One region of the Lysinibacillus sp. FSL R5-0849 genome, then DNA from elsewhere that is predicted to be linked to it. Evidence: riboswitches for the same ligand, from Rfam matches in the RefSeq annotation. Region 1 holds a riboswitch; each other region holds the start of a gene.
The links. Region 1 has a riboswitch for cobalamin ahead of cobT (nicotinate-nucleotide--dimethylbenzimidazole phosphoribosyltransferase). Riboswitches for the same ligand answer to the same signal wherever they lie in the genome.
Positions count from the first base shown of each region.

Region 2: linked by a shared signal. The riboswitch ahead of MKY80_RS06290 (glutaredoxin) and the one ahead of cobT (nicotinate-nucleotide--dimethylbenzimidazole phosphoribosyltransferase) in region 1 are both predicted to bind cobalamin.
Region 3: linked by a shared signal. The riboswitch ahead of MKY80_RS14070 (energy-coupling factor ABC transporter permease) and the one ahead of cobT (nicotinate-nucleotide--dimethylbenzimidazole phosphoribosyltransferase) in region 1 are both predicted to bind cobalamin.

Region 1 covers NZ_CP152004.1:1,190,621-1,195,889, forward strand. Annotated here, with positions in the region: gene miaA (tRNA (adenosine(37)-N6)-dimethylallyltransferase MiaA) at 1-469, shown strand, start outside; gene hfq (RNA chaperone Hfq) at 567-797, shown strand; gene MKY80_RS05560 (rhodanese-like domain-containing protein) at 895-1,197, shown strand; gene MKY80_RS05565 (hypothetical protein) at 1,247-1,642, opposite strand; gene MKY80_RS05570 (hypothetical protein) at 1,913-2,215, shown strand; gene MKY80_RS05575 (DMT family transporter) at 2,281-2,763, shown strand; cobalamin riboswitch at 2,823-3,000, shown strand; gene cobT (nicotinate-nucleotide--dimethylbenzimidazole phosphoribosyltransferase) at 3,094-4,149, shown strand; gene MKY80_RS05585 (trimeric intracellular cation channel family protein) at 4,217-4,822, opposite strand; gene MKY80_RS05590 (methionine gamma-lyase family protein) at 5,162-5,269, shown strand, end outside.
Region 2 covers NZ_CP152004.1:1,330,750-1,336,018, forward strand. Annotated here, with positions in the region: gene MKY80_RS06285 (NAD(P)/FAD-dependent oxidoreductase) at 1-876, shown strand, start outside; cobalamin riboswitch at 1,499-1,679, shown strand; gene MKY80_RS06290 (glutaredoxin) at 1,796-2,020, shown strand; gene nrdI (class Ib ribonucleoside-diphosphate reductase assembly flavoprotein NrdI) at 2,017-2,376, shown strand; gene nrdE (class 1b ribonucleoside-diphosphate reductase subunit alpha) at 2,373-4,466, shown strand; gene nrdF (class 1b ribonucleoside-diphosphate reductase subunit beta) at 4,454-5,269, shown strand, end outside.
Region 3 covers NZ_CP152004.1:2,865,150-2,870,418, forward strand. Annotated here, with positions in the region: gene cobJ (precorrin-3B C(17)-methyltransferase) at 1-951, opposite strand, end outside; gene MKY80_RS14065 ((2Fe-2S) ferredoxin domain-containing protein) at 956-1,327, opposite strand; cobalamin riboswitch at 1,471-1,653, opposite strand; cobalamin riboswitch at 1,915-2,100, shown strand; gene MKY80_RS14070 (energy-coupling factor ABC transporter permease) at 2,244-2,990, shown strand; gene MKY80_RS14075 (energy-coupling factor ABC transporter substrate-binding protein) at 2,992-3,264, shown strand; gene cbiQ (cobalt ECF transporter T component CbiQ) at 3,270-4,043, shown strand; gene MKY80_RS14085 (ATP-binding cassette domain-containing protein) at 4,040-4,888, shown strand; gene MKY80_RS14090 (S8 family peptidase) at 5,027-5,269, shown strand, end outside.

The DNA.
Region 1 (5,269 bases):
GCACGGTAAATTAAAACAACTAGACCCTCAAACTGCAGAGGCCATTCATCCAAATAATACACGTCGTGTCATTCGCGCATTAGAGATGCTAGAATTAAGCGGTGTATCGAAGGCAGCTGAAGCTCAAAATCGAGGTGAAGTGCCTCTCTATAATCACTTGATCTTAGGTCTAGGTCAAAATATGTCACGAGACGTGCTTTATGACCGTATTAACCGTCGTGTCGATTTGATGATGGAGAATGGGCTTTTAGAAGAGGTCAGAGGGCTATGGCAACAAAATATCCGAGGTGTGCAGTCTATACAAGCCATTGGTTATAAGGAATTATATGATTATTTAGATGGTAAATGTTCGCTAGAAGGCGCTCTTGACAGCTTAAAACAAAACTCTCGCCGCTATGCGAAAAGGCAACTTACTTATTTCCGCAATAAAATGGATGTCCATTTTGTGATGACAGATGAGCAATTATAAAATTAAAGAAAAATTTCTAAAAATTACTAATTGATAAATTGGTAGAACGTGCTACTATAGGAATGAAGAGGTAGAAAGTTAGTAGGGAGGCTATTTGATGAAATCAATCAACTTGCAAGATACGTTCTTGAACCAACTACGTAAAAACAGTGTTTTTGTAACTGTATTTCTATTAAACGGATTTCAGTTAAAAGGGACTGTGAAATCATATGATAATTTTACAGTTTTATTATTGGATGCTGAAAATAAGCAGCACCTAATTTACAAGCACGCCATTTCTACATTCGTTCCAGCTAAACAAATAGAATTTTTAGAGACAGAAGCTTAAAAAAATTGTTAAACAGTTAGTGTGTTCTCCACACTGGCTGTTTTTTTTGCTACAGGCTATAATGATAGAGGAAATAGATATTTGGAGGACGAGTTTGATGAAATCAATGGAAACAACACAATTATTAGAACTATTAGATGCAAATGAAGACCTATATATTATTGATGTACGTGAAGAGGATGAAGTTGCACATGGCATGATTCCTGGTGCTCAGCATATTGCTCTTGGGACAATCCCAGAACGTCTAGAGGAATTAGATGAAACTAAGCCATATATTATCGTTTGTAAGGCTGGTGGTCGTTCAGCTAATGCTTGTTCTTATTTAGAGGCACAAGGATTTGATGTGACAAACCTAGAAGGCGGCATGTTAGCTTACGATGGTGAATTAGAATTTAAATAATGACATAATGAAAAAAGAAAGAGTGTATACTCTTTCTTTTTTCATATGCTTATTTTTGGAGTGAGTCCATGATAAGGCTAAAGTTTTTTTCAAAGTTCTTGTACGGGTTCACATTTTTTTGCCCGCGAACCTTTGAAGCATAGCTGGCAAAATTTAAACCAGCACCGTATATTTGTAAAGCGCCATTCGCAAGATCTCCCTTTTGTAAAAGCTCAATGCCATCCTTTAAGAAATTTTCACTCTCATCGAAATGACATTCCGCCATGTATTTATCTCCATTATAAAATAATTTCAAATTTTCCATAATGACATACGCTGTTTCTTCACTGATGGAAGCATCAACATTCATTAATAACTGATTAATCGGTTTCACTAACTGAGCGTAATGACTATCATAATTTTCACAAGTCTCTGCAATAGCGTTTCTTAATTCTCTTGCATTCATTCTAACTCCTCCTTAAAAGAAAATTTTATCCATACCTATGAAGTAATTAGCGATTCCTTTTCCCTTTATCTATAAATCGTACTCTATAATTTTCAGAAATATGTTACAATTATATCGGTGAAGGAGGGATTTTGTATGTTTCGTTCAATAGCACCCCCAACAATGTCTTGACAGTAGAATCTACTGTCAAGGCATACAATAACAGTTTGCTCATTTTCAATAGATTCTACTGTGTAGGTTAATGCTTATACGTAGAAAGTAGGAATTGTAATGAGCGGAAAATTAGCGTTTGTATTATCCATGATTATTTTTGGCGCAGTTGGTGTTTTTGCCAAGTATATCCCTTTGTTTTCAAGTGAAATCGCTTTTTGGATGAGTTTGATTGGTGCTTGTTTTTTGATAGTGATTTTTATTTATATAAAGGAAAGTTTAACGAAAAGAAGTATTCTCAAAAATAAGTGGAGATTAATACTTTCTAGTGTTGCCTTATGTGGGAATTGGATTTTCTTATTTCAGGCTAAGAAACAACAATTGCTAATGCTGCACTCAGCTATTATTTTGCACCAGTACTAGTAATCTGTTTATCTCCAATAGTCTTAAAAGAGAAGCTAGTTAGCAGAAAAATACTGTATGTCTGTGTGGCCATTTTTGGCCTATTTTTGATTGTCCAAAGTCAAGGCACTGGAGACAGTAAACATTTTATTGGCATTGTCTACAGTCTTATCGCCGCATGCTTTTATACAGCTCTAACATTTACAAATAAATGTATATGTGGCTTAAAAGAACCGGAAAATACAATTATTCAACTATCTTTAGCAGCTTTTTTCCTTTGTTTTTATATACTTGGGACAACAGGGTTTCAGGTTATGACACTCAGTTTTAAGTCAGTCCTATTATTAATGACATTAGGTATTGTCCATGCAGGGGTTGGATTTTTATTGTTCTTTTGGGGCATGTCAAAGCTGAAAGGGCAAAGTATAGCCATACTTAGCTATATAGCTCCACTAACATCATTAGTCATTTCAACGATGATTATTGGAGAAAAAATGACGCATCTACAAATAATAGGAGCGGTCCTATTATTAGGGTCAACATTGCTAAGCGAGCTAGAAAAAGAATAGGCATACGAGTATCGCATTTAAATATTGACAGAAGAAATATGCTGTCGTAGATTAAAAGTAGTTTAATACAAGCATTAGGTGCCCATTAAGGGAGAATAGGGAATAAAGTGAAAAGCTTTAGCGGACCCGCCACTGTAAAAGGGAGTTTAATAGTGAAGACCACTAGCTCATTGCTGGGAAGGTACTATGAAATGTTGAACTTAAGCCAGGAGACCTGCCTATTTGCTTTAAGTGGATATAGATGATGGAAAAGTCTGTAGTTTATTTGTCATGACAATAAACTACAGGCTTTTTATTTTGTCTTCATGAAGAACGAGAGGAGAAATGACAATGCAATTATTACATGACACAATTCAAAACATTCAAGGCGCTAATAAAAATAGTAGGGAGCAAGCAAGGAAGCGAATAGATATTCTATGTAAGCCGCCAGGTAGCCTAGGTAAATTAGAATCCATTGCTGTGCAACTTTCTGGGATTACAGGACAATTATATCCGGTGATTGATCAAAAGGTGATGATTGTCTGTGCAGCAGATCATGGAGTTTGTAAGGAAGGTGTGACGACGAACCCACAAGATGTTACTTTATTTCAAACATTAAATTTTCCAAAAGGAGGTACGGGTGTTTGTGCGATTGCAAGTGTGACGAATACGAAGGTTGTAACGGTAGATGTTGGAGTAAAGGATGATCTTCCACTCAATGCGGGCGTAATCGTTCATAAAGTAAAATATGGTACAGATAATATGGCACAAGGCCCTGCTATGTCTAGAGAGGAGGCCATTCAATCTATTGAAGTGGGGATTCGTGTGGCAACAGATGAAATTATAAAAGGAGCCAATCTACTTGGAACAGGAGAGATGGGCATCGGTAATACAACGCCGAGTACTGCGATTTTAGCTGTTTTGACTGGCTATGACCCAATTGAAATAACAGGGTTTGGAGCAGGTGTTGGTCAAGGAGGAATTGCTCATAAAGCAGAGGTCATTGAAAAAGCAATTACGCTCAACAAGCCCAATCCTAACGATATCATTGATGTTCTAGCTAAAGTTGGAGGGCTAGAGATTGGGGCTATGGCTGGTATCATCCTTGCAGCCGCAAGTTACCGAAAACCTGTTGTGATTGATGGATTTATTTCAACTATTGCTGCGCTTATTGCTTATCAAATTGAACCAAAAGTAAAGGACTTTATTATACCTTCTCATGCATCGGAGGAGCCAGGGGCTAAAATTGCCGCTGAATTACTAGGAGTGGAACCCATGCTAAACATGAATATGCGGCTAGGAGAAGGTTCCGGTGCAACACTAGCCTTTCCTCTATTAGATGCTGCTTGCTCAATGATGAAAAATATGGTGACACTGGAAGAAGCAATGAATCTTTTGGCTAAATAGTTACGGAAAAACAATTAAGCGCAAATAGTTAAGGAACAATTTGCGCTTATTTAATCAATGATAGACTCTATGCCCGATTCAACCTTCGCAAAGGTAAACGCCATTTCATCATATAGGAAAGAATACGTAATGCTGTAATTACCGCAAATAACATATAAAGGAAAATGTCTCCTGTAAAAATATCAAATCCAATAACAAGCCCTGCGAGAGCAGCCCAAACACCATAGACTTCGTCACGAAGAACAAGTGGTTTTCGTCTAGCTAATAAGTCACGCACGATTCCACCACCTGACCCTGTTAAGACCGCAGCTACAATGACAGCACTAATCGGCATATCCAGCTTTACAGCGTAGAGTGCGCCTTGAATAGCAAATGCTGATAAGCCAATTGCATCTGTGAAATTGCCCCAACGATGCCAGTGTTGAATCAAATGATGAGGGAAAATAAAAAATATGGTAATTGCTGCAAGTGCAATTTGAAACATCATATCCTGTCCCCATAATGTTGTGACAGGTAGCCCGATAAGTAAATTTCGGATAGCCCCTCCACCAAAAGCAGTGACGATACCGAGTATATAAACACCGAATAAATCGTATTCCTCTTCCATTGCAATAATTGCCCCAGAAATAGCAAAGGCAATTGTACCAATAATACTAAAAACTTCCCAAGCCATCCCTTTCACCCCTTCTATAAATAAATGAATCTCATTCCTAAAGCAGAAAGATCCTGTAAGTAACAAAATCTATGAATTTAATAGCCAAAATCCATCATTAAATACTCTTCTTGAAATAAGTCCGCACATTAGCTTAGCGTAAATTTCGCTGAGAAACAATAGGCAAGTTTTACAGGTACCTATACAAATTGATAAGATGTTAATGAAATAAAGAAAAACATCTGTTATAAGCGTTCATTACAAGTAGACGATTAGGGAATTCTAGCATAATCGAGGTCCATTTAGATTCAAGTTTACGGAATGATATGCATGACAATTGTGAAATGGAGAAGAAAAAGAATGACGTTTACATCTAATTTATCAGCATCGACGCTATCTTTAGCGGCAACAATAGAAGAGAGAGTGAGACCTTTTCATGCTAAGGTGGAAGAGATGGCGTTTTATAAC
Region 2 (5,269 bases), 140 kb from region 1:
GGAGGCCCTGCTGGGTTAAGTGCTGCCTTAACATTAGGAAGAGCGCGCAGAAAGGTTGCACTAGTTGATAATGGAACAAATCGGAATCGTGTAACTCAGGAGTCACATGGTTTTTTAACAAGAGATGGGATAAAGCCACAAGAATTTAAGAATCTCGCAAGTAAAGATATAGAATCTTATCCTTCTATAACAATGATGGATCAAACCGTCATAGAAATAATTAAAGATGATATAACTGGTTTATTTCTAGTCAATACTTCGGAAAATAAAACTTATGTAACTGAAAAAATACTGTTAGCTACTGGAATACAAGAGGAATTTCCACTCCCGCAAATCAGACAATATTATGGTAAAAGTTTGTTTAGCTGTCCATATTGCGATGGTTGGGAGCTGCGAGACAAGCCATTGGCTATCATTGCAGAAAACGAGGAGCATATTAGTCATATGACGAAATTGGTTTTTAATTGGTCACAGGATTTAATTGTTTTTACGAATGGTCATCAACTTTCCAAGAAGATTCAAAATGATTTTGAACAAAAGAAAATTAAGGCGTATACAAATACTATTAAAGATTTACATGGGGATGATGGTAACTTATCTAGTGTTGAATTAGAAACAGGTGACAATATTTTAAGAGCGGGTGGTTTTGTTGTGCCAAGTTTTTATCGTCCCAATAAATTTGCTAAACAGCTAAATTGTCAAGTTGATGAAAACGGAACAATTATGACTGATGGTGCTGGACGAACAACTGCGGCTGGAATATATATTGCTGGTGAAACGGAAAAGGGTGGTCCCTCTTCTTTAATGATTGCAGCTGCGGAAGGCTTTAAGGCTGCTTCAAGCATAAACATGGATATAACAATAGAAAGATTTTAAATTTATGGTTAGCTGATGAGTCATATAAAATTCATCAGCTATTTTGAATATGACTAGTCAAGCTGGCGGAGAATGAACTTGGATATGTTATACTATAAATAAATATAGAATAACTAGAAAAGGTACATATTCATTGTAAATTAGCTGAAAAGTGTAGAACCGTTGGTTGCCTCTCACCTGTATGTTGAGCACATTTTAGTAGTCTTCGTAATGTTATGACGACTACTAAAATGTGTCATCATCGTAAGAGAGGAGTCCTACTTTAGACTAGTACAATAAAAAATCTACGAAGATAGGATGTATAGAGTAGGATGCGAGATTTACATCATACTCATAGTTTTAGACATAATTGCATCTTTACTGTAAAGGAAGATGCCTTTTTTATGTATAAAATTACTAGGGTGGCTACGTTTTTAGGTAAATAAGCGACTATTATTTTTGTTCCTATTTTTTAATAAAATAATGCTATCGCTACATGGTTATATTTTATATGATTATGTTTTAGTTCGTTCTACAAGGTTATGTCAGAAAATATGATTAGTCTCAAATTGATGAACTTTTATTTCTCGATTTACTTTTTATATAAAGGATGGTACACTTAAAACTATCGAAAAACAATATATTGTGTTCGTTTTGTGTAGGTACTACTATATGTAGTTTAATAGGGAAGTTCGGTACTATTCCGACGCTGTCCCCGCAACTGTGAAGCTGACGATGATTGTAACCACTGTGTGCATTCGCATGGGAAGGAAATCAGAGATTGAAGCAAAGCCAGGAGACCTGCCTATATAAAACAAATTTATCATTTCTTCGGGGATTAAGAGATGGGAACGTCCGTATTTTTAGTATGTTAACGTTTCCATTTAAGCTATCTCTCTAGAAGAGGTAGCTTTTTTATTTTATGAAAAGAGGGATTACTATGAAACTTTATACAAAAACAATCTGTCCAAAATGCCTTTGGGTAAAATCCGAATTACAACGAGCAGGACTTGAAGCTGAAATTGTTAATATTGATCACGATGAACAAGCGAAAAAAACAATTATAGATGCAGGTTTTTTAAGTGTGCCTGTTTTAGAGGTAGATGAAACATTTATAGGTGAGGTTCAGGAAATTGTTTCTCGTATTGAGATGATTACACTATGATCGTTTACGCTAGTCGTACAGGAAATGTCCGTAATGTAGTATCTAAATTAAGGGCAGAATCTATTGAACTCTCTGAGGAATTAAGCTTGAATAAGCCTTATCTTTTAATTACATATACAGATGGCTTAGGTGACATTCCGGCAAAAGTGCAACGTTTTTTAGAGAAAAATAGAGATTTTTGTAAAGGAGTAGTTGCTAGTGGCAATAGTAACTTCGGACATCATGTCTTTGGCGCTGCTGGGGAAAAAATTGCTACTACCTATCATGTACCCTTAGTGAGGAAGTTAGATTTGCGTGGCAATCAAACAGATTATGAAGCAATACAAATGTTTTATGAAACGAGGGTAATGGGATGAAAACTTATTTAAAGCTTAATAATGACGTACTGAATCGTTATAGTACAACGGGACTACTAGAGCTAGAAAAGGACCGTGAGGCTACTCGCCGCTACTTTTTAGAATATGTCAACGTACGTTTACGTTATTTTATAGATATAGAGGAAAAAATCCGCTATTTAGTGGATGAGGGTTACTACGAGAAAGATTTTATCGACATGTACGAGATGGATTTTATAAAGATGCTGTACAAAAAAGCATATGATTATAATTTCCGCTTCCCATCATTTATGAGTGCAAGCAAATTTTATGACAGCTATGCTATGAAAAGTCGTGATGGTGAAGAAATCTTAGAAAAATATGAGGACCGTATTGTCATTATTGCCCTGTACTTAGCACAAGGGAATACTGTGCTAGCAAAACGTTCTGTTGAAGCAATGATGGAAGCCTATCAGCCAGCAACACCTACAGCATTAAATAGTGGGAAAAAAGCCCGTGGTGAATTAGTAAGCTGCTTTAAATTATCAATGGATGACTCTATGAATAGTATTGCTGAAAATATTGGCTATTGTTTAGAGCTATCACGCCTAGGCGGAGGGGTCGGGGTCAACTTAACGGATTTACGTCCTTTAGGTGATCCAATTAAAGAAATACTAAACCGTGCAAGTGGTGTTATACCAGTTGCAAAATTATTAGAAAACTCTTTTAGTTATTCTAATCAGCTCGGTCAACGAAATGGCTCAGGAGTTGTTTACCTAAATATCTTCCATGCAGATATAGAGAATTTCATTTCATCAAAAAAACCAAATGCTGATGATAAAATTCGCCTCGCAACACTATCAACAGGAATTATTATTCCAAGTATTTTCTTCGATCTGATGAAACGTGATAAAGATATAGTGTTATTTAGTCCATATGATATTTTTAAAGTATATGGTAAACGAATGTCGGAAATTTCAATTTCAGAAATGTACTATGAACTACTTGATAATCCTAAAATCCGTAAAATTAAACGTTTGAATGCGCGTAGACTCTATACTGAGGTGAAAAAAGCTCAATTTGAATCAGGTTATCCTTTTGAAATTTTTGATGATAATGTCAATGAAGTACATCCACTAAAAAATATCGGTCGTGTAAAAATGTCAAACCTATGTACTGAAATCTTGCAAGTTCAAGAAACTAGTGTCATTACAGATCAAGATCAACCAAACGAATATGGGTTAGATGTGTCGTGTAATTTAGGGTCAATTGATATTCATGCAGCGAGTAAAGTAAATGATTTTGAAACATTAATCGATACAGCTATGCACTTATTAACAAATGTGTCACAAATGACATACATCAAAAATGTCCCATCGGTGGCAAAAGCGAATCGATTAATGCACTCAGTAGGGCTAGGTTGTATGAATCTCCATGGACATCTTGTTACGGAGGGCATTATGTATGGCTCGAAAGATTCTATTGATTTCATGGACCGTTTTATGGAAGCAATGAACTATTATTCTCTTAAATCATCGATGGAAATGGCTAAAGAAAAAGCAGAAACGTTCTACCGATTTGAAGATAGCGATTATGCTTCCGGTAGCTATTTTGATCAATATGTAAATAAGAATGAAGAAGAGCTATCATCTGCTGTGTTAAAAGCACTTGGCAACATTCCAATTATCACTAATAAAATGTGGGAATTATTAAAGGAAGATGTTATGGAATATGGTCTATTTCATTCCTATCGTTTAGCGATAGCACCAACCGGCAGTATTTCGTATATTCGTAGCTGTACGGCATCCATCTCTCCTTGTACAGAGCGTGTAGAGGTCCGTGATTATGCAGATAGTCGCACGATTTATCCAATGCCACATTTAACAAACGAAAACAGTCATTTATATGTAGAGGCCTATGATGTTGATCCTTATGATTTAATTGATTTATACGCAGCTTCTCAAAAACACGTTGACCAAGGTATTTCAATGACTCTTTATGTCACTGACAATTGGACAACAGAACAACTAGCTAAAGTATACATTTATGCATGGGTTAAAGGGATTAAGTCCGTTTACTATGTTCGTCAACGATTACAAAGCTTAGAGGAGTGTGTAGCATGTCAAATATAGTGTATGAGGCAGTCAACTGGAATAAGGCAACAAGTGAACTTGCCCAAATTTTCTGGGACCAGCAATGGAAGCAAATTTGGTTTCCTGAAGAAATTGCTGTGAGTAAAGATATTAAACAGTGGAAAAGTTTTGAGCATCAGGACACATATAAAAAAGTGTTTGCAGGACTAACTTTGCTTGATACCGTTCAGACGAATATAGGGATGAATCGTGTTGCTGCTTATACAGACGATTTACAGGAAAAGGCTGTATTAACCGTTTTTGATGCATTTGAGGCAATACATGCTAAATCATATTCTTATATATTTACAACGCTTTGTACAAACGAGGAGATAGACGAGCTCTTTGAATGGGTAAAGAAAAATGAATATTTACAATATAAGGCAAATAAGATTGCGGATATTTATAATAGTATAGAAGAAGGGGACTCTGAGAGCTTATGGAAAGCGATGTTTTCATCCGTTATGCTTGAATCTTTCCTTTTCTATTCTGGATTTTTCTACCCATTATACTTAGGTGGACAAGGTTTTTTAAGAAACAGTGCTGAAATTATTTCTCTCATTTTGCGCGACGAGTCCATTCATGGCGTAGCGGTAGGGTTTTTTGCTCAAAATCTATATAAGCAATTTTCTAAAGAAAAACAAGAATCCTTACAATTATGGGGTTATGAATTATTGCTGGATTTATATCAAAATGAAATGAAATATACCGAGGATATTTATGCGGAGACAGGATTATCGCCTGAGGTAAAAGCCTATGTGCGTTATAATGCTAATAAGGCCTTAATGAATGTCGGCTTTGAA
Region 3 (5,269 bases), 1.7 Mb from region 1:
CGCTGTAGCCATTTCAAGTGCTGTTTTTTTCGGCTTTGGCATAACGGCTATACTGGGTTTATTCATTCTCCCTGCATTAGGGTCTGCCGCAAAGTCATTTCGTGCTGTTCCTGTCTCTTGATTCATCGCCCATGGCTCATTTTCTTCCCGTAAGCGTTGATGTGGACGTAATGGCTGTTTTTCCTCACCAAGTGTATATTTACGTTGGTAGCCTCGCGGTGTAATCATTTTATTATCATAGAAGAACGTAGATGAGTTTCCGATAATAACTGTTGTCAGCATACCAATATCATGTTCCAGCATTTCTGCCAATGTCGTCATCGTCACTTCCTGACGTTCTCGATAGGCACTTTTTACAAGCCCTACTGGTGTGTCAGGAGAACGATATTCTAAAAGAATTCGTTGCGCTTCGACAATTTGTCTTGTACGGCGACCACTTTTAGGATTGTATAAAGCAATAACAAAATCGGCCATAGCTGCGGCTTCCACACGCTTCGCAATTAAATTCCACGGAGTGAGATGGTCACTCAAACTAATGGTACAAGCATCATGCATAATGGGTGCACCAAGTAAACTAGCACATGAATTGATAGCTGAAATACCTGGGACAATCTCCACTTCAATACCAGTTGCCTCTGTCCAGCCTAGCTCAATTAATACTTCATACACCAATCCCGCCATACCATAAACGCCTGCATCTCCACTCGAAATGACCGAAACAATACTTCCTGCCTCTGCTTGACGAACGGCCTCCTGAGCACGTGACACTTCCTCTGTCATACCTGTACTGACAATGGATTTTGCGCTGACTAAATCTTGAATCAGTTCAACATAGGTTTTATAGCCTATGATCATGTCACTTTGTTGTAAAGCCTCTACTGCACGTGTCGTAATATGCTTAAAGTCTCCAGGTCCAAAGCCTACTACGAAAATTTTCCCTTTTTGCGCCATGTTTTTACCCCTCTTTCACCTTTTCAATCCCTTTAATGGCTGTTGTTTGCGCTGTTCGCTGTAATGTCCCTTCTCGAAGTGTAAAAACATGATCGTTATATAAGGATTCATGATGCAAATCCTGTACAAGTGTTCTAGCATGCTCCGTTGACGGTACACGATACCAATTCCCCTGAGGGTAAGCAATCACAACACAAGCATCCTTGCATCGTCCATTACAGCGCGTTCTTGTCGTATGTATTTCTTTATCTAGTGCGTTACGCTGTATTTCATCTCGTATAGCTTGGGTAATTTCCTCCCCATCCTTGTTCATACAGCTACTGCCATTGCAAATAAAGAGATGTGTTTTCATCCCCTCTAAATTCCACGTTGTCATCTTATATCTCCCCTCATTTGCTTTTGGAAAAAAGAAAAAACCTTTACTCTGCCGAAGAGTAAAGGTTTGTAGAAGCCAAATAAAAACGAATAGATTGAAAGACAGATCCTCGCTTTTGCTTCAACTTCTCCCTCCGAAAAGTTTGCATGCACAATCTGATAAGCAGGTTTCCTGACTTAAGCTTCATTTTACTGTCGCACCTTCCCTAGTTTGCACAGGTGGCATTGCGATTTCATCAGCTATTACAGTAGCGGGGGCTGTATTGGACTTTCACCAATTTCCCTATTATCTCGAGTTCTTCGAGCACTTATCGACGTTTTATATGAAATTTTTAATCGTATACATAATAGAAAACTGTCTTAATCATATCTTATTATTTTAAAATTTCAATATTTCTTTAAAAAATCATGACAAATTTATCAATTTCATAGGAGGGGTGAAAGCTATTAAAAATTTGAATTTGCCTTCTTTAATCCTAAAAAACGTTAGTTATCAGAATTTTCGACATTGATATTCTATTTTTAATTTTTTATAAAAAAAGTATAGCATAATTATGGAAATTCGTGATACACTTTGTCGTGAAATCTCACAACTTACTATTTTTCGGTGTAAAATGCTCGTCATTTTGCTTAAAAGGGAAGCCGGTTTAAGTCCGGCGCGGTCCCGCCACTGTAATAGGGAGCTTTATAGAAAATGTCACTGTCCAATGGATGGGAAGACCTATAAAGTGTTGAACTAGAGCCAGGAGACCTGCCGAACATAAGTGATCGTTTCAGCCTACGAGGATAGGTGTGCGGCTTAGCAGATGAAAATGTTATTTGCTTTTTTAGCTATGCACTTTTCCAACAACGGAAAAGTGCTTTTTTATTACGCACGCTACATTCTAAAAATCTATTTACAGTTTGGAGGAAAAAAATTGAAGCTGTCTTGGTGGAAACTTAGTTATTTTCTATTGGCTTTTTTAATGGTGCCAAAGCGTGCCTTCGCCATGCATATCATGGAAGGTTTTTTACCAATCGAATGGGCTATTTTTTGGTGGGTAATCTCCATCCCATTTATTATTTTAGGATTGCGCTCTATTCGTAAAACAATTGATGAAAACCCTGAAACAAAAATGATTCTGGGGCTGTCCGGTGCGTTTGCCTTTGTCCTATCAGCCTTAAAAATCCCTTCAGTTACAGGGAGCTGCTCACATCCAACAGGAGTAGGTCTCGGAACAGTATTATTTGGACCGTTAGCCATGAGTGTCATCGGGACAATTGTTTTATTATTTCAATCTTTACTTTTAGCTCATGGTGGGATCACAACATTAGGGGCTAATGCATTTTCGATGGCTATTGTAGGACCGTTTATCGCCTACTTTGTATTTAAAGGGGCAAAACAATTGGGGTTATCGTTTTCATTAGCTGTTTTCTTTGCGGCCATGCTTGGGGATTTAGGTACATATGTGGTGACTTCCATTCAATTAGCACTAGCCTTCCCATCTGAAGTTGGAGGCTTTATGGCTTCCTTTACAAAGTTCGCAAGTATTTTTGCCTTAACACAAATCCCATTAGCTGTGAGTGAAGGAATATTAACAGTTATTGTCATGAACTTCTTGAAAAAATATAATATTAGCGAATTAAAATCTTTACGTGTTTTCTCTACAAAGGAGGCGCACTAATATGAAACGAAATTTATTACTTTTAGCAATCGTCGTACTATTGGCGATTATCCCTCTTTTCGTCCAAAAAGGAGCAGAATTTGGAGGAGCCGACGGTGAAGCAGAAGCAGCCATTGGGGAGATCAATGCAGAATATGAGCCATGGTTTGATAGTTTGTGGGAACCACCTAGTGGTGAAATTGAAAGCTTATTATTCGTGCTACAAGCAGCTATTGGTGCTGGTTTTATCGGCTACTTTATTGGCTATATGCGTGGCAAGCATAAAGAAGGTTAAGGATTATGTTACTCATTGATAAGTATGCGTATCTCAATAAGCTAGCGTTCGTTCATCCGCTAGAAAAAATGATATTTTCATTAGGACTACTTTTATTCACGCTTATTATGAGAGATGAACGACTTTCACTCATTACATTTTTTGTAATGAGTGCTTTTATCATTTGGGGCGCGAAAATTCCACTAAACTATTATGCGAAGCTATTATTACTACCTGGTTTTTTCTTATTCACAAGTCTCTTATCAATCATCATTTCGATAGCTCCAGCAGCGCATACATTACCAGCCCATATGGGGGCATTTACGTATATGAACTGGACAATTTTTATTGGGAGAGCCAGTATCGCTACCGCCCAGCAACTATTCTTTATTGTACTTGGCAGTATAAGTTGCTTATATTTTTTAGTTTTAACGACATCTGTACAAGGAATTTGTTATGTGCTTCGACAATGGCGGCTACCTACTTTATTAGTTGAGCTAGTAGAACTCACCTATCGTTTTATTTTTATTTTTTTAGAAAGCATGCAAAAAATTCATTTGGCCCAGCAAGCCCGGCTTGGCTACCACTCACCCATGCAATGGTTACGTTCAGTGTCTATGCTAATTGCCGCGTTGTTTATTGAAATGTTTCAGCGCAGTCGAGAGCTTAATCATGCCATGCTGGCGCGTGGTGGTGAAACGGTTTATTGGCATGAAACGGGCGCCTATAGCAAAAAAAACTGGCTTGGTATAACGGCTATTTTTTTATTCCTCATCGTATACGGAGGGTACTTCTCATGACAGCATTTTATTTTAAACTAAACAACCTGTCATATGCCTATGCAGATGGTACGAAGGCTTTGACAGATATTACATTAAACATTCCAAAAGGGAAAAAAATCGCTATACTCGGTCATAATGGAGCAGGAAAATCCACTTTATTTCAGCACCTTAATGGTATTTTGAAACCAACAGCTGGGACCATTTCATTTGATGGAGAAAAACTTCAATATAATAGAAAGGCATTAAAGGCTCTTCGCCAACAGGTTGGAATCGTCTTTCAAGATGCTGATAATCAGCTTTTTTCAGGAACTGTTAAGCAAGATATAGCCTATGGTCCAATGAATCTAGGATGGCCTACGGAAAAAATTGAAGAAAAAATAGCATGGGCTGTTGCACAAACTGAAGTGACAGAGCTACTAGATAAACCCATCCACTTTTTAAGCGTAGGGCAGAAAAAGCGTGTGGCCATGGCAGGTGTATTAGCGATGGAACCGACTGTCCTTTTATTAGATGAACCAACAGCGGGTCTTGATAGCTATTACGCTACACAAGTTTTTCAATACTTAGCCAAAGTAGAAGACCATGAAAAAACGATTATCCTTGCGACTCACGACATTGCCCTTGCCTATGAATGGGCCGATCAAATTATGGTCATGGAGGCAGGAAAAATTATTTATAATGGTGACCCTGTCGCCTTATTTTATGAAGAAGAATTGCTAAAACGGGCACATCTTGAACGACCATGGGTATTTGACATGGCTTTGGCTCTACAAAAAAAGAAATTATGGCACGAAAATATTTCAATTCCTCGCTCTAAGCATGACTTACTGCAATTGATCGAACAGCTATATGTAGAGGCGTAATGGTATCATCCATAAAAAGTAACGGACAGTTCGTTTTTAAATCGCAGAGAAAAATTTTCCTCATTTGCGAAACTTTTCTAACGTTTAACCGTATTAGTATAGTCGAGACATATTATAGAACATCAAGGAGAGATACAATTGAAAAGTTGGTTTAAAAAATCAGTCGCTGTCGCAGCATCCGCTGCATTAATGGTTCCTGTCGCTTCAGCTTTTGCTGAGGAGACACCACAACAAAGTGCGAAGAACGTATTAGCAAGCAATTCACAACATGCAGGTAAGAATCTTACAAATGAAGACAAATGGATGAGTAAGGATACGATTATTATCAAGCATTCTGGCCTTGATAAAAACGTACATAAAAAAATCGGATCTAAGGTCATC